DNA from 3 places in the Stenotrophomonas sp. YJH_SMC_135 genome. Region 1 is predicted to be linked to each of the others. Evidence: predicted binding sites of a transcription regulator. Region 1 holds the regulator's gene; each other region holds the start of a gene.
What was found. The regulator FliA, encoded in region 1, starts transcription of late flagellar genes. The targets are predictions, from matches to a motif close to TAAAGTTTNNCNNNCNNNGGCCGATAA.
Positions count from the first base shown of each region.

Region 2: AC5P98_RS02350 (methyl-accepting chemotaxis protein) is a predicted target of FliA. The motif match lies at 1,076-1,102, and genes of this name have one in related genera.
Region 3: AC5P98_RS14700 (methyl-accepting chemotaxis protein) is a predicted target of FliA. The motif match lies at 1,620-1,646, and genes of this name have one in related genera.

Region 1 covers NZ_JCAFVN010000012.1:10,255-17,609, reverse strand. The annotation lists gene flhB (flagellar biosynthesis protein FlhB) at 1-582, shown strand, start outside; gene flhA (flagellar biosynthesis protein FlhA) at 627-2,687, shown strand; gene flhF (flagellar biosynthesis GTPase FlhF) at 2,833-4,449, shown strand; gene AC5P98_RS21490 (MinD/ParA family ATP-binding protein) at 4,436-5,323, shown strand; gene AC5P98_RS21485 (RNA polymerase sigma factor FliA) at 5,320-6,066, shown strand; gene cheY (chemotaxis response regulator CheY) at 6,124-6,516, shown strand; gene AC5P98_RS21475 (protein phosphatase CheZ) at 6,516-7,121, shown strand; gene AC5P98_RS21470 (chemotaxis protein CheA) at 7,124-7,355, shown strand, end outside.
Region 2 covers NZ_JCAFVN010000001.1:461,617-468,971, forward strand. The annotation lists gene AC5P98_RS02350 (methyl-accepting chemotaxis protein) at 1,134-3,356, shown strand; gene AC5P98_RS02355 (glycine zipper 2TM domain-containing protein) at 3,523-3,891, shown strand; gene AC5P98_RS02360 (ABC transporter permease) at 4,020-5,147, opposite strand; gene AC5P98_RS02365 (ABC transporter permease) at 5,144-6,331, opposite strand; gene AC5P98_RS02370 (HlyD family secretion protein) at 6,316-7,329, opposite strand; gene AC5P98_RS02375 (TolC family protein) at 7,322-7,355, opposite strand, start outside.
Region 3 covers NZ_JCAFVN010000003.1:794,295-801,649, reverse strand. The annotation lists gene AC5P98_RS14710 (M23 family metallopeptidase) at 1-475, opposite strand, end outside; gene AC5P98_RS14705 (L,D-transpeptidase family protein) at 480-1,442, opposite strand; gene AC5P98_RS14700 (methyl-accepting chemotaxis protein) at 1,676-3,799, shown strand; gene AC5P98_RS14695 (hypothetical protein) at 3,886-4,173, opposite strand; gene AC5P98_RS14690 (alpha/beta fold hydrolase) at 4,307-5,008, shown strand; gene AC5P98_RS14685 (hypothetical protein) at 5,017-5,505, opposite strand; gene AC5P98_RS14680 (catalase) at 5,528-7,355, opposite strand, start outside.

The DNA of each region.
Region 1 (7,355 bases):
ATCACCGATGGCCTGGGCTTCACCCTGCGCCTGCTGCTGGCCACCGCCGGCGCGATGCTGGTGCTGGCCGCCATCGATGCGCCGTACCAGCGCTGGAACTGGACGCGCAAGCTGAAGATGACCCGCGAGGAACTGCGCCGGGAAATGAAGGAAAGCGAGGGCAGCCCCGAGGTGAAGGGCCGCATCCGCCAGCTGCAGCAGCAGATGGCCAACCGCCGGATGATGGAGGCGGTGCCCACTGCCGACGTGGTGGTGGTCAACCCCACCCACTACGCGGTGGCCCTGAAGTACGAGGGCGGCGCCATGAACGCCCCCACCGTGGTCGCGCTGGGCGTGGACGAAACCGCCCTGCGCATCCGTGAAGTGGCCGACGGCAACAAGGTGGCGATCGTCTCCGCCCCGCCTTTGGCACGCGCCTTGTATCGGGAAGGCCAACTCGGAAAGGAAATCCCCGTGAGACTGTATTCGGCCGTCGCCCAGGTCCTGTCCTACGTCTACCAGCTGCGCGCCTGGCGCACTGGCCCGATGCCGGACGCCCCGCACATCCAGGTGGATGAATTCGGCAAGGGAGGCCGCCCGTGAGCGCCCAGCCCTCCGCCGGTTTCAACACCCGCCGCGCCCTGGAAATGATCCGCCAGGGCCTTGGCGCGCCGCTGATCGTGCTGGCCCTGCTGGCCATGGTCGTGGTGCCGCTGGCCGCGCCGGTGCTCGATGCGCTGTTCACCTTCAACATCGCCATCTCGCTGATGGTGCTGCTGGCGGTGGTCTACGTGAAGCGCCCGCTGGACTTCACCATCTTCCCGATCGTGCTGCTGATCACCACCATGCTGCGGCTGGCGCTGAACGTGGCCTCCACCCGCGTGATCCTGCTGAACGGCCAGAACGGCCATGATGCCGCGGGCAAGGTCATCGCCGCCTTCGGCGAATTCGTGATCGGCGGCAACTATGCGGTCGGCATCGTGGTGTTCGCGATCCTGACCATCATCAATTTCGTGGTCATTACCAAGGGTGCGGGCCGCGTTTCGGAAGTGACCGCGCGCTTCATCCTGGACGCGATGCCCGGCAAGCAGATGGCGATCGACGCCGACCTCAACGCCGGTTTGCTGACGCGTGAAGAAGCCAAGCTGCGCCGCGAGGAAGTGCGTGAGGAAGCCGACTTCTACGGTGCGATGGACGGCGCCAGCAAGTTCATCCGCGGCGATGCCATTGCCGGCATCCTGATCCTGTTCATCAACATGCTCGGCGGCCTGGCCGTGGGCGTGCTGCAGCATGGCATGCCGTTCGGCGAAGCCGCCGCCACCTACACCCTGCTGTCGATCGGTGACGGCCTGGTAGCGCAGCTGCCGGCCCTGCTGGTCTCCAGCGCCGTGGCCATGCTGGTTACCCGCGCCTCGCGCTCGCAGGACATGGCCCAGGCCATGACCGGCCAGGTGTTCGGCCAGTACCGTGCGCTGGCGATCACCGCCGGCATCATCGGCGTGGTCGGCCTGGTGCCGGGCATGCCCAACGTCGCTTTCCTGACGCTGGCCGCGATCCTCGGCTTCATCGCCTGGAAGCTGTACCGCAAGGGCAAGGCGCCGGCTGCCGATGCGGCAGGCGGTGGCACCGATGCCGCCGCACTCAACGCACTCGGCCGCCCGGCCGCACCGGCACCGACTGCCGAACTGAGCTGGGACGAACTGCGCCCGGTCGATCCGCTGGGCCTGGAGGTCGGCTACCGGCTGATCCCGCTGGTGGACAGCAACCAGGGCGGCGAACTGATGGCGCGCATCAAGGGCGTGCGCCGCAAGCTGACCCAGGATGTCGGCTTCCTGATCCCGTCGGTGCACATCCGCGACAACCTGGAACTGCCGGCCAACGGCTACCGCGTGCTGGTGCACGGCGTGCCGGTGGCCACCGCCGAGATCCACCCCGACCGCGAGCTGGCGCTGGACCCGGGCAGCGCCCTCGGCGCGCTGGAAGGCATCGCCGGCAAGGACCCCGCGTTCGGCCTGGACGCCACCTGGATCCAGCCGCACCAGCGCGCCCAGGCCGAAACGCTGGGCTACACCGTGGTCGATCCGGCCACCGTGGTCGCCACCCATCTGTCGCACCTGATCCGTGAGCACGCGCCGGAACTGCTCGGCCACGAAGAAGTGCAGCACCTACTGGCCAACCTGGCCAAGAGCGCGCCCAAGCTCGTCGAAGATCTGACGCCGAAGGCGTTGCCGCTGTCGGCGGTGGTGCGCGTGCTGCAGAACCTGCTGGTCGAGCGCATCCCGATCCGCCAGCTGCGCAAGATCGCCGAGGCACTGGTCGAACATGCGCCCAGCAGCCAGGACCCGGCCGTGCTGACCGCCGCTGTTCGCACCGCACTGGGCCGCTTCATCGTGCAGGAGATCGCCGGAATGTCGGCGGAGCTGCCGGTGTTCACCCTCAACCCGCAATTGGAACGTGTCTTGCAGGAGTCCACGCAGGGCAACGGCGCCGCGCTGGAACCCGGACTCGCTGAGCGACTGCACCAGAGCCTGGCCGAATGTGTCAGCAAGCAGGAAGCCCGCAACGAGCCCGCGGTCGTGCTGGTACCTGGCCCGGTGCGCGCCGCGCTGGCCCGCCTGGTCCGCCACAGCGTTCCGTCGCTGTCGGTCCTGGCCTACAGCGAGGTGCCGGAGGACAAGCGCCTGAAGCTGGTCGGAACGATCAGCTGACGCCGCCCTGCGATGCGCCAGAAAACAGACACCACTTTCGAACCAACGCAACAGACAGATACCAAGGGGAACCCGCACCGTGCAGACCACCGACCACCCGAGTTCTCCGACCGCCACCCCGCCGTCTTCGCCCCGTGACCACAGCATGAAAATCAAACGATTCGTCGCCGCCGACATGCGCTCGGCCATGAACCTGGTGCGCAAGGAACATGGTCCTGACGCCGTGATCCTGTCCAACCGCCGGATCGAGGAAGGCATCGAGATCGTCGCCGCCGCCAACTACGACGAGAGCGCCGTGCAGCGTGCATTGGAAGCCTCGCGCCGTGACGTCGCACCGCCGCCGGCACCCAAGCCGCGCACCGCCGCCGACGCGGTGATCGCCGCCGTCACCCGCCGCCGCAGCAGCACCCCGGCGCCGGAACCGGTCGCGGCCACCACCTCGGCAGTGGCCGCCCTCGCCCGCGCCGCCGTCGGTGCCACCGGCCGCACCCTGGACAGCGCCGACGAGATCGTGCCGACCCGGGGCAGCACCGGCTTCGCCGCCACCCTGGCCCGCGCCGCCGTCAACGAACCGGCACCGCCGGACCAGACCTTCGCGCCGTTCGCCGAGGCCATCGTCGCACCGGCCGCCACCGTGCCGGCCAACCGCGCGCGCTTCCAGATCGACCCGCCGCACGAGGCGCATCACCAAAGCGTGGCCCCGGCCGTGCTGCCGCCGCCGCTGCCGACCGCTGCCGTGATCGACGCGCAGCCCGGGATCGCCGCCAGCGAACCGGCAGCGGTCGAAGCCGCTATCGAGGCCAGCCCGGCCCCCATGCTGGCCCCGGCACCGACGCTGACCGTGGTTGCCCAGGACGACGCCGAGATCCGCCAGCTGCGCCAGGAAGTGGCCGGCATGCGCCAGGTGATCGAGCGCGAGATGAACCGCTTCACCGACGAGCGCCTGCGTGGCAGCCCGGTGCGCGCCACCGCGCTGGACCTGATGGACGAGTACGGTTTCGACGCCGGGCTGGCCCGCGACGTGGCCATGCAGATCCCGCTGGAGACCGAAGCCCATCGTGGCCGCGGCCTGATGCTGGGGCTGATCTCGCGCAAGCTGCCGATCGCCCCGGTCGACCCGCTGGAGGAAGGCGGCGTGATCGCGCTGGTCGGCCCGACCGGCGCCGGCAAGACCACCACCATCGCCAAGCTGGCCTCGCGCTTCGCCGAGAAGCACGCCCCGCGTGACGTCGCCCTGGTCACCACCGACACCACCCGCATCGGCGCCCGTGAACAGCTGTATGGCTACGGCCGCCAGCTCGGCATCGCCGTGCACGAGGCCAACAGCGGCACCGACCTGGACCAGCTGCTGGAACGCTTGAAAGACTACAAGCTGGTGCTGATCGATACCGCCGGCCTGGGCCCGCGCGACCGTGCCCTGGCCGCCCAGCTGCAGTGGCTGCGCGCCGCGCGCCAGGTGCGCACCCTGCTGGTGCTGCCGGCCAACACCAGCTTCGGCGACATGGACGAGGTGGTGCGCCGCTTCGGTGCGGCCAACCTGCAGGGCCTGGTGCTGAGCAAGCTGGACGAGACCGGCCGCTTCGGCAACGCCCTGTCGGTGGCCGTGGACCACGTCCTGCCGATCACCTGGGTGACCGATGGCCAGGACGTCCCGGAGGACCTGCACCGGGCCAGTGCAGCCAATCTTGTACTTCGCCTTGAAGATTTGCGCCGAGCGGCCGATATGCCCTGCAACCCGGAGTTGAACCATGCCGTCGCGTGAGTACGCCAAGCTGACCAAGACCTTCCCGCTGTCGGCCACCCGCAGCGAGCCGCTCGGCCCTGTGCGCACCATCGCCGTGACCGGCGGCAAGGGCGGCGTGGGCAAGACGAATGTGTCCGCCAACCTGGCGGTGGCGCTGGCCGGCATGGGCAAGCGCACGCTGCTGCTGGACGCCGACCTCGGCCTGGCCAACATCGACGTGATCCTGGGCTTGAACCCCACCTTTACGCTGGCCGACCTGGTGGCCGGCCGCTGCTCGCTGGACGACGTCATCGTCGAAGGCCCGAACGGCGTGCTGGTGGTCCCGGCCGCTTCCGGCCGCCGGCACATGGCCGAGCTTGCCCCGGCCGAGCATGTCGGCCTGGTCAACGTGTTCTCCGAACTGGAACGCGAGCTGGACATCATGGTGGTCGATACCGCCGCCGGCATCACCGACGGCGTGCTGACCTTCTGCCAGGCCGCGCAGGACACCGTGGTGGTGGTCTGTGACGAACCGGCCTCGATCACCGACGCCTACGCACTGATCAAGGTGCTGTCGCGCGAGCGCGGCGTGGACCGCGTCCAGGTGGTGGCCAACATGGTGCGCGACCCGAACGAGGGCCGCGTGCTGTACGAGAAGCTGACCCGCGTCTGCGAGAAGTTCCTCGCCGATGTCTCGCTGAACTACCTGGGCTGCGTGCCGCAGGATGACTGGCTGCGCCTGTCGGTGCAGCGCCAGCAGCCGGTGGTGAAGGCCTATCCGTCCAGCCCGTCGGCGCTGGCGATCACCGAGATCGCACGCCGCACCGCGCGCTGGCAGGCACCGACCGAACCGCGCGGTGGCGTCGAGTTCTTCCTCGAACGCATCCTCAAGCAGCGTGGGGTGGCCGCATGAAAGGCGCAGCCCACCAGTACAGGGAAGTCCAGCGCTCGGCGGCCAACGAGGTCATCGCCCAGCATTCGGACCTGGTGCGACGCATCGCCCACCACCTGGCCGCGCGCCTGCCGGCCAGCGTCGAAGTCGATGATCTGATCCAGGCCGGCATGATGGGCCTGATCGAAGCCTCGCGCAGCTACGACGCCGACCAGGGCGCCTCGTTCGAGACCTATGCCTCGATCCGCATCCGCGGCTCGATGATCGACGAGATCCGCCGTGGCGATTGGGTGCCGCGCTCGGTGCACCGCCGTGCACGCGACGCCGCCGCCACCATCCGCCGCCTGGAACAGAGCACGGGCCGTGCCGCCAGCGCCACCGAAGTGGCCGCCGCGATGGAGATGCCGCTGCCCGAGTACCTGAGGCTGATGGAAGACGCCGCACGTGGCCAGGTGCTGAGCCTGGAGTCGCGCATCGAAGACCAGGGCGAACTGGATACCGTCGCCCAGGGCGGCCCGACCCCGCAGCAGGTGCTGGAGCGCGGCGAGTTCGGTCGCGAGCTGGGCAAGGCCATCGGCCACCTGCCCGAGCGCGAACAGCTGGTGCTCTCGCTGTACTACGAGCAGGAGCTGAACCTGAAGGAGATCGGCGCGGTGCTCGGCGTGAGCGAGTCGCGGGTCTGCCAGATCCATGGCCAGGCCGTGCTGCGCCTGCGCGGCCGCCTGAAGATTTTCGAGGCCGTCGACGCCGGCCTGGAAGAATGAACATCCCCGAGGCGACTGCCCCCGGCCGCCCGGAATGAACAACAAAGGAACTCTGCTTTGAACAAGAACATGCGCATCCTCATCGTCGACGACTTCTCGACCATGCGTCGAATCGTCAAGAACCTGCTGGGCGATCTGGGCTTCACCAACACCGCCGAAGCCGAGGACGGGCATGCCGCGCTGTCGCTGCTGCAGAGCCAGCCCTTCGATTTCGTCGTCACCGACTGGAACATGCCGGTGATGACCGGCATCGAACTGCTCAAGGCGATCCGTGCCGACGCCAAGCTGAAGACCCTGCCCGTGCTGATGGTCACCGCCGAAGCCAAGCGCGAGCAGATCATCGAAGCGGCCCAGAACGGCGTGAACGGCTACATCATCAAGCCGTTCACCGCGCAGACGCTGGAAGAGAAGCTGGGCAAGATCTTCGAACGCCTGGCGGCCAGCGCCTGATGGATACCACGGTCGACAAGAACGCCCTCGCCCTGCGCCTGCAGGAAGCCCTGGATGCCCTGGAGTCCGGTGACGAAGCCGCCTGGCGGCAACGCATCGACGGACTGGTCGCGCTGCGCACGCAGCCGATGATGAGTGGCCTCTCGCGGCTGGCCCGCGAGCTGGGGCAGGCCCTGGGCGAACTGCCGACCGTGCCCAGCGAGGCCGGCGAACTGGACGATGCGTGCGCACGCCTGGACCACGTGGTGGCGATGACCGAACAGGCCACCCACCGCACCCTGGACCTGGCCGAGGAATGCCGCAGTCTGACCGAGCAGCTGCGCGCCGAAGGCCTGCAGCCAGGCCAGGACGCGCAGCTGGAGCGCATCCGCCACAACCTGACCGAGATCGCACTGACCCAGAGCTACCAGGACCTGACCGGGCAGATCATCCGTCGCGTGGTCGGCATCGTCCGCCGCGTGCATGAAGGCTTCGGCGCGCTCGGCCTGCCGCCGGAACAGCATCGCACCGACCCGGAACTGGCCGGGCCGGCACTGAAGGGACTGGACCGCCACGCGGTCTCGCAGAACGACGCCGACGACCTGTTGTCGGATCTGGGGCTGTAAGCATGAGCGCGGTATCCGACGACATCACTGCCGATTTCATCATCGAGGCACAGGAAATCCTGGATCGCCTCGGCGAACAGCTGGTGTCGCTGGAGCAGGCACCGCAGGACACCGAACAGCTCAACGCGGTGTTCCGGGGCTACCACACGCTCAAGGGCGGCGCGGGTTTCCTCGGTGTCACCGCCATGGTCGAGCTGTGCCACGCCGCTGAAGAAGCGCTGGGCGCTGCACGTG
Region 2 (7,355 bases), on a different contig from region 1:
TGGCTGAGCGCCGGATGCTTTGCGGACCCATGCTGGGGTTTGGCAAACTACTTTGCTGAGTCAAAGTGCTCGGCACTCCCGTCGTGGCGCGCGCCGGTTTGCAGGGAAGAAAACGACGTGACCCATCGCCAATAGCAGGGCCATCAGCTGGTAGAGAGTTCGCCCGAAGTCTTCTTCTTCATTGATTGGTGCCATCGGCAGCAGGACCCCCTCGGGCGCGTTCAACTTCCACTGTCAATGATGACTGGCTGGGTGATGGAAATAGATTCTCCTCCTGTATCATCGGCAAGAAAGGTCTGGGAAATTGTTTCTGGGATGGTCAGTAAGTTTGTATCTGCATCTCCGGTGCGATGGGGGTTGTTTGATCTGTCCCCGTTGTGAGCAGGGTGAGGTGTTGAAAGCTCAAGTAAAGGAGCGCGGCGTTCAGATATTTGTCTGCGACGAGTGCGATGCCGTGTGGTTCTCCTTCGCTGCTATAGGGGTCTCTCCGTTCAGAGACCTTGAGCGGTATCTTGAGGAAATTTCCGTCGCGCGGTCCTGGGAGTCAATTTCCGTGGACAGGCATGAGTAGAAAGTACGCAGTTTCCATGCACTCCTCGACCGTATTGCCTCAGCGCAGCGCGTGGGTCAGTGCAGCATGGGGTGACCTTCCCGTCTCCCACTTCCAGAGCGACGAAAATCTCAATGACTGCAGTTTTATTGACTTGAAGGTCAATAAGTGGGAGATCAGTGGCAGTCGATTGCAATGGGGTCTGGACCCCTTCATCAGGGTTGAAATACTCAAGGGTCGGGGCCCTGCGATGGCAGATGCCAGATTGCAGCCCTGACGGTAGTCGCGAAGCAGCGCGTTGTTCCTCTGGACAGAAGGGTGCCGGAATCGATGGGCTTCATCCTCCCCCTCCGTCCATCAAGTGACGGTTTCTGCGGTCACGACTCGCAAGCGCTGCGTGATGACTGCGATTGATGTGCTCGTGCATTGATATGCCCGGCAGGAATAACCACCTCCATTAAGTGTTTCCTTCACACCTGTCTGCACAGTTCCATAGATTTGGATCGATACAATAATATCGACCCATAAAGTTTCCCTGTGCTGCGCCGCCATCGATCGTACGGCCATGATCAAGGGAATTGAGATGCTCGCCTTACGCAACCTCCGAGTGGGATCCCGGCTGGGTGCCGGGTTTGGATTGCTGCTGCTGTTCATCGTGGCCATCGTTGGCCTGGCGCTGTACGGAAATCACCTGAAGTCCGCCCAGTTCGAGAAAGTGGTGGACGTCAACATGGTGAAGATGCGGCTGTTGAACGACATGCTGGATACCAACAACGCGGTGTTGATGCACCGCCGCCTGATGGTGATCAAGCGCGGCGAGGATTTTGACAGGGATTATCAGAAGGCGCAGGAGCTGTCGCAGACCTACGACGGTATCTGGGCCAGGTACATCAGGATTCCGCGCGACGCGACCGGCGATACCCTGGTGGCGAAAATCGACGCGGCACGCAAGGCCACCGACGCCTCCACCCGGCATCTTCACGAGCGCATGAAGGCCGGGGATTTCGACGGCGCGGCCAAGGAACTGCTTGCCGAGCAGGGGCTGGCAACCGCGTGGAACGAAGCGATCTCGACCCTGCTGCGGCATCAGGAGACACTGACCGAGCGCAGCCGCGAGGAATACCGTTCAACCGAATCCTGGACCGGCACGCTGTCGATCGTGTTCGGCGTGTTGAGCCTGGTACTGGGCTCGCTGGCCGCGTGGGCCATCACCCGCAGCCTGACCCGCCCGCTGGAAGGCGCGGTGAAGCTGGCCGACGGCATCGCCAATGGGCGGCTGGACAACAGCATTGACGCCTCCGGCAACGATGAGGTCACGCAGCTGCTCAGGTCGATGCAGCGCATGCAGGCGCAGTTGCAGTCGGTGATGGCGGCGCAGGGCGAGTTGGCGCGCCAGCACGATGCGGGCAGCCTCAGCTATCGCATGGACGAGAGTGCCTTCCCTGGTGACTACGGGCGCATGGTGCACGAGACCAACGCGCTGGTCGGCTCACACGTGCAGGTACAGAACCGGCTGATCGAAGTGATGAAGCATTACGCCCGTGGCGACCTGTCGGTGGACATGGATCCGCTGCCGGGCGAGAAGGCGGCGATCACCCAGGCAATGGACGAGACCAAGACCAGCCTGTCGGCGATCAACAGCGAGATCCGCCGGCTGGCGACGGCCGCGGCGGCGGGCGACTTCAGCCTGCGCGGCGATGAAGATCGCTTCGCCTACGATTTCCGCGACATGGTGGCCGGGCTCAATCGCCTGATGCAGACCACCGACGAGAACCTGGTGCAGGTGTCGACCCTGCTGCAGGCGATCTCGCGCGGTGACCTCACTGTGCGCATGCAGGGTGACTTCCACGGCGTGTTCGCCCGCATGCGCGATGACTGCAATGCGACCGTCGATCAGCTCAAGCAGATCGTCGGCCGCATCCAGGCCAGTGCGTCCAGCATCAACCTGGCGGCAGGCGAAATCGCCTCGGGCAACACCGATCTGTCGCGGCGCACCGAGCAGCAGGCGGCGAACCTGGAAGAGACGGCGGCGTCGATGGAGGAGCTGACCTCCACCGTGAAGCAGAACGCCGAGCACGCCCGCCAGGCCAACCAGCTCGCCATCGGTGCGCACGGTGTCGCCTCGCAGGGCGGCGAGGTGGTCGGCCAGGTGGTCACCACGATGTCGGCCATCGAGGCCTCGTCGAAGAAGATCGCCAAGATCATCTCGGTCATCGATGGCATTGCCTTCCAGACCAACATCCTGGCGTTGAACGCGGCGGTGGAAGCCGCGCGTGCCGGCGAGCAGGGCAGGGGCTTTGCGGTGGTGGCCAGTGAGGTGCGCACGCTGGCACAGCGCTCGGCCGGTGCGGCCAAGGAGATCAAGGGCCTGATCGAAGATTCGGTTGGCAAGGTCGCCGATGGATCGGCGCTGGTCCGACAGGCAGGCACCACGATGGGCGAGATCGTTGCTTCCGTGCAGCGCGTGACCGACATCATGGCCGATATCTCTGCTGCCTCGCAGGAGCAGAGTTCGGGCATCGAACAGGTGAACCAGGCGGTGGTGCAGATGGACGAGACCACGCAGCAGAATGCGGCACTGGTGGAAGAGGCCAGTGCTGCGGCGCGTTCCATGGAGGAGCAGGCGAACCTGCTGGCCGAGGCGGTTTCGGTGTTCCGCACCGGCGCGGTAACGGCGGCTGCAGCCGTGCGTCCGGCCCTGGCTGCGGTGGCCGCGAAGGTCACCCCGGTGCGCAGGGCGGCAACGCTGTCGCCGCGCATCGAGCCGACACTGGCAGCCAATGCCGGGGGGTGGGAAGAGTTCTAGCAGAGGGCAATGCCGGCAGGGAGACGGCGCCCATCACGATGGCTGATCGTGATGGGCGCGGATTTTCTTCCTGAACGCGCGATGGCCGATGAGGCCGCGGACACGCGCATTTCACTTCCGGTTGCCAGCCGCGGGAGGACACTTGCGCCATACCGGAACCTAGGAGATGGCCATGAAGACCTCGACCCGATTGCTTGTGCTGGGCACCCTGCTGGCGGCTTCGTCGGTGGCCGGCGCGCAGACCTATGGCCCGCGCGATGAAGGACGCCGATTCAACGATGGCAGCCGCGTGGTCTGCAAGAACGTGGAAGTGCAGCGCAACTCGCGCGATCCGAACCGCATCGCCGGTACGGCCACTGGCGCGGTGATCGGCGGCCTGCTGGGCAACCAGGTGGGCGGCGGCAATGGCAAGAAGCTCGCTACCGTGGCCGGTGCTGTTGCCGGTGGTGCGGCGGGCCGCCAGATCCAGGGCAACAGCCAGCAGAAGAACGGCGACCGCGTGGTCGAGCGCCGCTGCGAACGCGTCTATCGCTGATCGATCGCCGACGGCCCCCGTTTTTCCCCTTCCACATCGCAGTACTCGAACGCCGGCCTTGCGCCGGCGTTCTTCATTGCAGGAAAAAGGGACGGAGGGGATTAAGTCGTAATCCCCCAACCGGCCGCTTACGACTTAATCCCCTCCGTCCCCTTTTTTGCGAGGAGGCGCCAGGTGGCGAGGCTGCCGTAGAGCAGCAGCAGGACGGTGAGGGTGATCAGTTCGTGGCTGACTTCGGCCAGGCTGGCGTCCATCTGGTTCAGGCGCACCATCAGGTTGATGCCGGAGGTGGTCGGCAGCAGCTGCGCCAGCCAGACCAGCGGTTGTGGCGTCATCACCGAGGGCCACGACAGGTTGGCGAGGAAGAACAGCGGGATCGAGGTGGCGATGATGTACTGGAAGGCGCGTTCGCGGGTGCGGAAGAAGCTGCCGACGAACAGGCCGAAGGCCACCGTCGCCGCGATGAACAGCGTGCCACCCAGCAGCTGGCCCAGCGGGTTGCCTCCGCGTGGATAGTCCTGCACCCAGGCAGTGAACCCGGCATACCAGAACAGACCGAACAGGCCGATCAGGCCGAAGCCCAGTGCCATGCCGGCCAGGGTCGGCAGGTCGAAGCGCAGGCGCCGGCCGAGCGCGAGGCGGCGGCCGCCGAGCAGGACGCCGATGCCCATCAGCAGCGTCTGGTGCACGATCAGTTCGGCCACGCCGGGAACGATGGCGCTGCCATAACCTTCCTGCGTGTTGTACAGGGGGCGCTGCACAAGCGTGACCGGCGGTGCCTGCGGTGCGCCCATGAAGGCGGCCTGGCCGACCACGGCATCACGCCCGAACGCACCCAGCGCGTCAGCCACGCTGCCCAGCACCCAGCTGGCGCGGCCCAGGTAGGCACCGTTGCCAAGCAGTACCAGCTTGGCCGGGTGGCCGCGCAGGATGTCGCGCTCCAGATTGGCCGGGATCACGACGATCCCTTCGGCATGGCCGGCTTCCAGCTGCCGGCGTGCGCTGTCGACGTCCGCGGGTTGACCGACCACGCGCGCAACGCGCAGTGCGTCGAGCTTGCGCAGCAGCTCGCGGCTGGTCGCGCTGTGGTCTTCGTCCACCACCAGCACCGGCAGGTTGCCGGCCACCTGGTGCCGGTAGGCGGCTGGATAGAAGAACGAGTACAGGATCACCGCCCCGACCATCACCACGATCGCGTAGCGGTCGCAGAGCACTGCCATCAGGGTCTGCCGCAGGCTGCGCCAGAGTGCGCTCATGCGTCGGCCCCTGCGGGCTGTGCGGCGGCAGGTGTGCGCGCAAAGGCGATCAGGCGCAGGCCGCCGACGCCTCCTGCCACCACCGCCATCAACAACAGCGTGGCCAGCGGCCACACCGAAACCTGCAGCGGCGAACCGATGAACTGCTGCTGGGTCTGCAGCTTGATGTAGGCGCTGAGGGGCAGCAGCTGATGCCAGGCGCGGGTGAACAAGGGACCGTCGAGGACCGGGAAGGTGGCACTGGAGAAGGCCAGCGCGGTGCCGATGCTGAGGCCGACCGCCGACAGCGCGGTGCCCATGTCGCGGGTCACGCCGACGAAGAACAATGCGTAGGCGGCCGTGGCCAGGTAGAACAGCGGCTGTGCGAGCAGCAGCAGGAATACGCTGCCCGCCACGCCATCGCCACGCAGCCAGGCCAGGTAGCCGATGCCGAGCGCGCCATACACCGAGAACAGCAGGATGTACGGCGCGACCTTGCCGGCAATCGCCGCCCACGGCGCGCGGCCCAGCCAGGCGGGCAGGGTGCCGTCGCGGATCTCGCGGCCAAGACTGCCGGCCACTGCAAGTGCCAGTACCAGCGACAATACCGCCGGGAAGATCAACGGCAGCAGGAACAGCTCGTAGCTGCGTGCCGGGTTGTACAGAATGTCCGACTGCACCGCGATGGGTGCCGCGCGCAGCTTGCCCGGGCCGACCTGCAGGCCGATGCGCTCGCGCAGCAGGCGCGCGTTCCATGCGGAAACCGCGTCGCCGATGTCGCGCGACGCCGACTGGCCGGTGGTCATGTAGGTGGCGTTGTAATAGGCAAACACCGTGCCCTGGCGCCCACGCAGCGCCTGCCGGGTGACATCGCGCGGCACCAGTACGATGGCGAACACATCCAGCCGACGCAGCTGCGAACGTGCGTCTTCCAGGTCCACCGGCTGGCTGGCGACGCGCACGCCGGGGCTGGCATCGAGCATGCGCAGCAGCAGGCGGCTGTCACTGCTGTGGTCGAGGTCGACCACCGCGATCGGGATGTCGCGCATCACCGAAGGCGTGAACATCCACGCCATCACCACCAGCATCAGCAGCGGCAGCACGGTGACCAGCAGCAGGTCGGCGCGGTTGCCGCGCAGCGACTGCAGCTCGCGCCGCCAGCTGGCGGCGAAGCCGCCGCGGCCGGGGTTCAGTGCTGGGGCCATGCGAACAGCACGCTCATGCCGGGGCGGAAGCCCTCGATGCGGCGTACCGGGCGCACCCGCACCTCGAAGCTGCGGACGTCGTAGCCGGACGACTGGCGGGTGGTACGCCAGGTTGCATAGTCGCCGGCCGGATTGATGAAGTAGACCTCGAATTCGCCGTCCAGGCCGAGCGCCGGCACGCTGCCCTGCAGCTTGCTGCCGACCTTCAGGCCCTGCATCTGCGATTCGCGCAGGTTCATGGCGACCCACATGCGGTCGATGTCGACCAGGGTGAACACCGGGTAGCCGGCCGGCACCAGCTCGCCCGGGTCGGCCATGCGCTTGTTGATTTCGCCGGCGACCGGCGCGCGCCCTTCCACTTCGACACGCGCGGCGTTGACCTCGGCCACCGCGCCCTGTGCCTGTTGCACCTGGCCCTGCGCGGCACGCTTGTCCTGCTCGCGCGCGCCGGCCAGGGCCATGTCGTACTGCGCGCGCGCGGCACGGGCCAGTTCACGCGAACTGGTGGCCTGGGCATGCGCTTCATCACGCTTCTGCCGGGTCATCACCCCTTCGTTGAACAGGTTCTGCACGCGCTGGTAAGTGGCTTCAGCCAGCGTCGCACCGGCTTCGGCCCGCTTCCAGTTCGCTTCGGCGGCGCGGATGTCTTCGCTGCGCGCGCCTTCGTCGGCCTTGTCGGCCACTGCCTGTGCGGCGGCCAAAGCGCCGTGCGCCTGCTGTTCCTTGGCGGCCACTTCGGGGCTGTCGAGCAGGAACAGCACCTGCCCGGCCTGCACGCGGTCGCCCTCGCGCACCTTCAGTTCGGCCACGCGCGCGGTGATCTTGGCGGCCACGTTGATCGTGTCCGCATCGGCCATGCCCTGGATCTGGTCGGCCGGGCTGCGCCAGGCCAGCCACAGGCCGAGCACCACCACGACCAGCAGCACCACTACCAGGATCGGTCCCAACCGGCGCTTGCCCGGGGGCGTCGTCGCATCGTCGTGCAGCACATCACTCATGGTCGATCACCTCGTCCGCCCGCCGC
Region 3 (7,355 bases), on a different contig from region 1:
TCTCGGCCAGGCCATCGGCATAGCGCTGCAGGTGCGCGTAGTAGTAGCACCAGCGTCCGCTGGGCTCGAACTGGTAGATCGTCAGCCCGCCGCGTTCGCTGTCGAACAGTTTTTCCACCGTGCCATCAGCCACCGCGAGTACGGGAGTACCTGCATCGGCCAGGATGTCGACGGCATCGTGCACGCGGCCTTCGCTGCGTGCATCGGTGAAGGTATCGCGCAGCTGCGAGGCCAGGATGCCCTGCACCGGCAGCAGCAGGCCGGACGGTGCATCCGCAGCCTGCGCGGCCGGCGGCGCGGTGGTGGCGGGTGGGGCCGTTGCGCGTGGCGCTGGTTCGACCACCGGCGCGGCGGACACCGCCGATGGCGCTGCCGGCAGCGAGGCGGCTACCGGCTCACTCCCATCGCGACGCACCCACCAACCTGCCCCCAGTCCCAGCAGTACGCCCAATACGATCAGCTGCGAAAGACGCATGGGCTTACTCCTGCATCACCACGGGCACCGAAGTATCCACTGCGTCGGCCACACGCACCGCATCCCAGTTGGTCATGCGTACGCAGCCATGCGATTCGGTCTTGCCCACGTGGCTGGGTTCGGGTGTGCCATGCAGGCCGTAGTGCGGCTTGGACAGGTCGATCCAGACCCGGCCGACCGGATTGTTCGGGCCCGGTGGCAGCGTCGCCTTCTTTTCGCCCTTGCGCGCATCCCAGAACAACTTCGGGTTGTAGTGGAACGGCGGGTCGCGATACACGCCCAGGATCTTCCATTCGCCGATCGGCAACGGGTCGTGCTGGCTGCCCGACGACACCGGCACCTGCGCGATCAGCTTGCCCTGCGCATCCAGCAACTGCAGGGTGGAGTCGGATTTGTCGACCACGATCTTCGCCGCCTTCGGCAATGCCGCTGGTGCGATGTTGGGCACTTGGATGCGGCTGCCAGCCTTGGTCAGATCCACGCCGGGATTGAGCACCTTCAGCAACTCCGGCGAGGCGTGGAAGCGCTCGCCCAGGGCTTCTTCCACACTGCTGAAACCCAGCGATCTCAGTTTGGCCTGTGCGGTAGGTCCTTTCGGTATGGGCTGGAACGGGCCGGCGACATCCTCGGCAGTCAGCGTGTAGCTGGCCAGCGGCGTGATCGTATCGGCCTGTAGAGCCTTCCAGGTGGCGTCGTCCAGCTCACCCGTTACGGTCAGCCCATGCGCGGCCTGGAAGCCCGCCACCGCGCGTCGCTGGTTGCTGCCCACTTCGCCATCGATCTGGCCAGGCGAGAAATTCGCGCGATCCAGCAGCACCTGGGCGTGCAGGGCGGAGCGCGCTGCGGTGTCCGGGCCGGCCTTCTCGGCAATGGGGGCGGGCAGGTTGGGCGGCGGCACCTGCGCGAAGGCCGGCGACGCCAGCAGCGAGAGTGCGAGCAGGGTGGATCGGGACACAGATGAGGACATTGGGATCTCCAGCAGGTACGCCGCCACCTTGCCCGCAGACGGCGCCGAGCCGCCGTGAAAGGGATCTGATGCCCGCATGAGCAGGCATGTAATTGCGGCCGATTGCCAGCGGCAGGTGCCGCTGGGACGGGGACTCACCAAGGTGAACCGTGGCCGAAGCCACCGATGGAGGGCGATCAAGATTGCCTGCCGTGCCGCCGATAAGGGCGCATCCCCCCGTTTTGGATGTACCGATGAACTACTTGAGGAACGTCAGGGTTGCCTGGCGTCTTGGGCTGGGTTTTGGCCTGTTGCTGCTGCTGGTCGCCGCCGTGGTGGCCACCGGCGCCACTGCCAGTGTCGTGCAGAAGCGCGCGATGCAGCAGGTGGTCGACGTCAGCGTGGCCAAGGTGCGCCTGCTGTCGCAGATGCTCGATGCCAACAACCAGATGATGGTCGTGCGCCGCGAAATGCTGATCCGTCAGGGCGAAGACCGCGGCAGCGACGAGAAGCGCATCGCCGACCTGGTCAAGCGCTATGAGGCCAGCTGGACCGCCTACCAGGCGCTGCCCAGCGATGCCCAAGGCAAGACCATCGCGGAAACCATCGCGGCCAAGCGTGCCGTTGCGCGCCCGCTCAACAAGCAGACCAGCGAACTGATGGAGCAGGGCGATTATCCCGGCGCCGTGGCGCTGACCCTGGGCGCGGTGCAAGAAGCGGCCAACGGCTGGAACAAGGCGCTGTCCGATGGCGTGGACTTCGAGGAGAAGGAAAGCCGTGAAGCTGCCGCCGAAGCGATCCGCCTGGGCGAACGCAGCCTGCTGCAGCTGCTGGTGCTGGGCGGCGTCGCGCTGCTTGCCGGCATCGGCGCCTCGGTGATGATCGGCCGCAGCCTGACCGGCCCGCTGGCGCGCGCGGTGAACCTGGCCGAGCGGCTGTCCAAGGGCCAGCTGGACCAGGAGTTCCGCCTCGGTGGCCGGGATGAGCTGACCCAGCTGGGCGAGGCCATGGCCAGCGTGCGGCAGAGCGTGCAGGCGGCGATCGGCGCGCAGCTGCAGATGGCTGAGCAGCACGAAGCGGGTGCGATCCGCTATCGCATGGACGACAGTGCCTTCCCCGGTGATTTCGGCCGCATGGTGCAGGCCACCAACAGCCTGGTCGAATCGCACGTGCAGGTGGAGCTGCTGATGGCCGAAGTGATGCAGCGTTACGCGATCGGCGACCTCAGCCGTGACCTGCCGGACTACCCGGGCGAGAAGGGCACGCTGACCCGCACTCTGGCCGCGGTAAAGCAGAGCCTGATGGCGATCAACGCGCAGATCGATGAACTGGCCCGTGCGGCTCGCGCCGGCGACTTCAGCATGCGTGGCGATGCTGCTGCGTTCCAGTATCAGTTCAAGGCGATGGTCGAACACCTCAACGGCATGATGGCCAGTTCGCAGGCCAGCATTGCCGATGTTTCCGACGTGCTGCGCGCGATCTCGCACGGTGACCTGACCGCACGCATGGACGGTGAGTACGACGGCGTGTTCGCACGCATGCGCGACGACGCCAATACCACCACCGCGCAGCTGACGGGCATTGTGCGGGGCATCCAGGTGGCTGCCGACAGCATCAACAACGCGGCCCAGGAACTGGCCGCCGGCAACAACGACCTGTCGCGCCGCACGGAGCAGCAGGCGGCCAACCTGGAGGAAGCTGCCGCGTCGATGGAGGAGCTGACCTCCACCGTGCGCCAGAACGCCGAGCTGGCGCGTCAGGCCGACAGCGAAGCGCATGCCGCCGGTGCCGCCGTACGCGAGACCGAGCAGGCGATGGCGCAGATGGCCTCGGTGATGGGTGAGATCGATCAGTCCTCGGCACGCATCTCGGAAATCTCCACCGTTATCGACGGCATCGCGTTCCAGACCAACATCCTGGCACTGAACGCTGCGGTGGAAGCCGCGCGCGCGGGCGAGCAGGGCCGTGGTTTTGCCGTGGTCGCCAGCGAAGTACGCACGCTCGCGCAGCGCGCCGGCGTCGCGGCCAAGGAAATCAAGGAGCTGATCGAAGACGCCGCTGCCAAGGTGAAGAGTGGCCTGGCGGTGACCGTTGAATCGGAAGCAGCGATCGCACGCGTCGCCCAGGCCAGTTCGCGCACCACCCAGCTGATGAGCGACATCGCAGCGGCCAGCAAGGAACAGGCCGCCGGCATCGAGCAGGTCAACCAGGTGGTGGTGCAGATGGACCAGGTGACCCAGCAGAACGCGGCCCTGGTGGAAGAAGCCACCGCGGCGAGCCGCGCGTTGGAGGAGCAGGCACATGCGTTGACCACGTCGGTGGCGGTATTCAAGGTGGAAGGCGCGGCGGTATCTGCTGTGTCCCGTCGCGTAGCCTGAGCGGGCTGCCAGTGCAGCAACAGGAATACGGCCGCCTTGGGCGGCCGTATTTCCATCGCCCGCTCAGGCAGCAGGGAGGATCGCCCTCATTGCTCCAGGACGCTGCCGAGCATGGCCCCAAGCACATACAGGACGCCAAGCGTGGGAGGAATCACCAGAAGGTAGACGGTGATCCAGGTCATTCCGGAAAGCCAGCGTCCCACGCCGATGACGTTGAGTGCTGCGGTCTGCAGCATCACCGGCAGTTGCATGAGGATGTAGGCGCTCTTGGGGTCGCTGTTGGACCGGGCATCGAGCACCAGCCAGGTGGTCAGCGCGAGATAGAGCGCGCATAGGGCAATGCCGGTCCAGCTGAGCCAGCGTGGCTTGCGCATGCCGCCTTCCTCGTCTGTCCGGGGCCATCAGGGTAGCGCCGCGAGCAGCGGCGTGCACTTCCCTGGGTCGAGCCGATAAGCGAAGCTGCGGGGCAGCGAGCCGTGCGAAGGGAGCTGAGAGGTGAGCAATGTGATGAACGCCGTGGTGCTCCCGATCGTGATGCTGCCCGGGCTGGATGGCAGCGGCCTGCTGTCGACATGCTTCGTGGAAGCGATGCAGGACCAGGGGGTTACCGTGCAGGTGCTGCCGCTGCCCATGCACGGGCCACAGGACTACGTTACATTGGCGTCGATCCTGCGCGCGCAGCTTCCCATCTCTCCCTTTGTGCTGCTGGCTGAATCGTTTGCCGGGCCGCTGGCTATCGAACTGGCGGTGGCTTCACCGCCGGGATTGCGCGGATTGATACTGAGTACGACCTTCGCGCGGCGACCGGTGCCGCTGCCAGCGGCGAGCGCACGCTTGCTTGCCCCTGCATGGCCACCGCCGCCGCTGGCGTTGCTGGCCCGGCTTCTGCTGGGGCATTGGCGGACACGCATGAACCTTCGCGAGCTGCGACATGCGATCGCTGCGGTACCGACCGCGATCCTGCGGCAGCGCGCTGCGGCGACACTGCAGATCGATGTCCGCGCGCAGTTGCCGAAGCTCACGCTGCCGACGTTATGCCTGCATGCACGACAGGACCACCTGTTGTGGCCGCCCAGCGTGGCCGAGCTGCAGGTCTTGTTGCCCGATGCCCGGCACGTATCGCTGGAAGGGCCGCATCTACTGCTGCAGGCCCGTGCCGAGGCAGCCGCAGCCGAAGTTGCCGCATGGATGAGGGCGCTCCCCTCCTGATCGAAGACTCAGCCGCGTGCACGCGTGCGCGCGGCTTTCTTCGCCGCCGCCTTGCGCACGGTCTTCTTCGCGGCCCGCGTCTTGGCTGCCTTCTTCGCGGCGGCGCCCCGCGCGGCGGCCGTACCCGCCTTCTTTACCGCTGCCTTCTTCGCCGTCTTCTTTGCGGCCTTCTTTGTCGCGGTCTTGCGAGCCGGTGCCTTCTTCGCCACCGCCTTCTTCGCAGGTGCCTTCTTCGCCGCCTTCGTCTTGGTTGCGGCCTTCTTCGTGGCCGATTTCCTGGCAGGCGCCTTCTTGGCAGCCTTCTTGCTGGTCGCCTTCTTCGCGCCCTTGCGGGCACTGCCGGCGCGCTTGCCGCCGCCGTCCTGCTTGTTCACGGTGGCCCAGGCAATGCGTTCGGCGGTGCCTTCACTCGCGCCGCGATCACGTTCGCTTTCCTCGATGTGCTCGGCCTGGCGCTTCTGCTTTTCGGTGTATGCGGATTTGTCACCACGTGGCATGACGATTCTCCTGTCGTTGTGGTCAGGCCAGCAGGCGCAGCTTGGGCTCGCGCGCCCACTGGCGGGTGGCGGCCGCCGCCAGGAATGCCTTGGCGTCTTCTGCTTCGACGATGCCGGGGTCGTTGCCGACGCGCGCCGCCTTCAGCAGCACCTGGCCGCCCGCGTCGCTGGCGATGGCCTTCAGGTGTGCCCACGCCTGGCTGACGAATTCGACGGCTGCACTCTCTTTCGACAAGGCCTTCGCGGCTTCAAGGCTGAGCACCACGGCTACTGCATCGAACACGGCTGACGGGGTGCCCGCCAGCTGCCCATCTGCCGCCTGCAATGCGCCATCGCTCAGCCTGGCGCCTCCCACTTTTGGCGCGACAAGCTTCACGTCTGCACCTGCCTTCCGGACGGCCTTGCTCAGGCTGGCAATCACGCGCGCGTCGGAGCCTTCGTCGAACAGGATGCCGATGCAGCGACCCTGCAGGGTGGGCTTGTTACGCCCGATCACGCGCACCTCGGGAGCGGGTGGCATGTCCAGCACCGGCGTGGCGGTTGGGGCCGGGTCGGGCAGCGCAAGCAGGGCCAGGCCATCGGCCACGCGCTGCGCCAGCGCGTCATCGATGTTGCGCAGGTGGCTGACGGTGCGCACCCGCACCTTCAGCGTTTCCACCTTGGACAACTCGAACACCAGCGCCGATGCCAGGTGCGCCTGCTCCGGCTTTTCCAGGCTGCGGAAGAACATCCGGGCCTGGCTGTAGTGGTCGGCGAAACTCTCCGCGCGGGTGCGGCCCTTGCGGCCATCGTCGGCGCTGGCATGGCTGCGGAATCCGGCAGGCGTCTCGCGCGGGGTGTCGTCCTGCAGCGAGCTGGGATCGTAGGCGACGCGGCCCTTGGGCACCTGCATCTGCATGTGGCCGTCGCGCTGATGATTGGCAAACGGGCACTTCGGCGCATTCACCGGGATCTGGTGGAAGTTCGGGCCGCCCAGGCGCAGCAGCTGGGTGTCCAGGTAGGAGAACAGGCGGCCCTGCAGCAGCGGGTCGTTGCTGAAGTCGATGCCGGGCGGCACGTTGGCCGGGCAGAACGCCACCTGCTCGGTCTCGGCGAAGAAGTTGTCGGGCCAGCGGTCCAGTACCATGCGCCCGATCACCTGCAACGGCACCAGCGATTCGGGAATGATCTTGGTTGGATCCAGGTGGTCGAACGGGAATGCGTCGGCGTCTTCTTCGGTGAACAGCTGCACCGCCAGCTCCCATTCGGGAAAGTCGCCGCGCTGGATGGCCTCGAACAGGTCGCGGCGATGGAAGTCATTGTCGGCCGATTGCAGTTTCAACGCTTCGTCCCAGACCGTGGACTGAATGCCCAGCTTGGGCCGCCAGTGGAACTTGACGAACGTCGACTCGCCGGCCTCGTTCAGCAGGCGGAAGCTGTGCACACCGAAGCCTTCGATCATCCGCAGCGAACGCGGGATGGCGCGGTCGCTCATCGCCCACATGATCATGTGCATCGATTCGGGCATCAGCGAAATGAAGTCCCAGAACGTGTCATGGGCCGACGCGGCCTGCGGGAAGGCGCGGTCCGGCTCCATCTTCACTGCGTGCACCAGATCCGGAAACTTCATCGCGTCCTGGATGAAGAACACCGGGATGTTGTTGCCGACCAGATCCCAGTTGCCCTCCTTGGTGTAGAACTTGACCGCAAAGCCGCGCACGTCGCGCGGGGTATCCACCGAGCCTGCGCCACCGGCCACGGTCGAGAAGCGGGTGAATACCGGCGTCTTCACGCCGACCTCGGTCAGGATGCGTGCGCGGGTATGGGCTGCCAGTGATCGGGTCAGCTCGAAGTAGCCGTGTGCTGCGCTG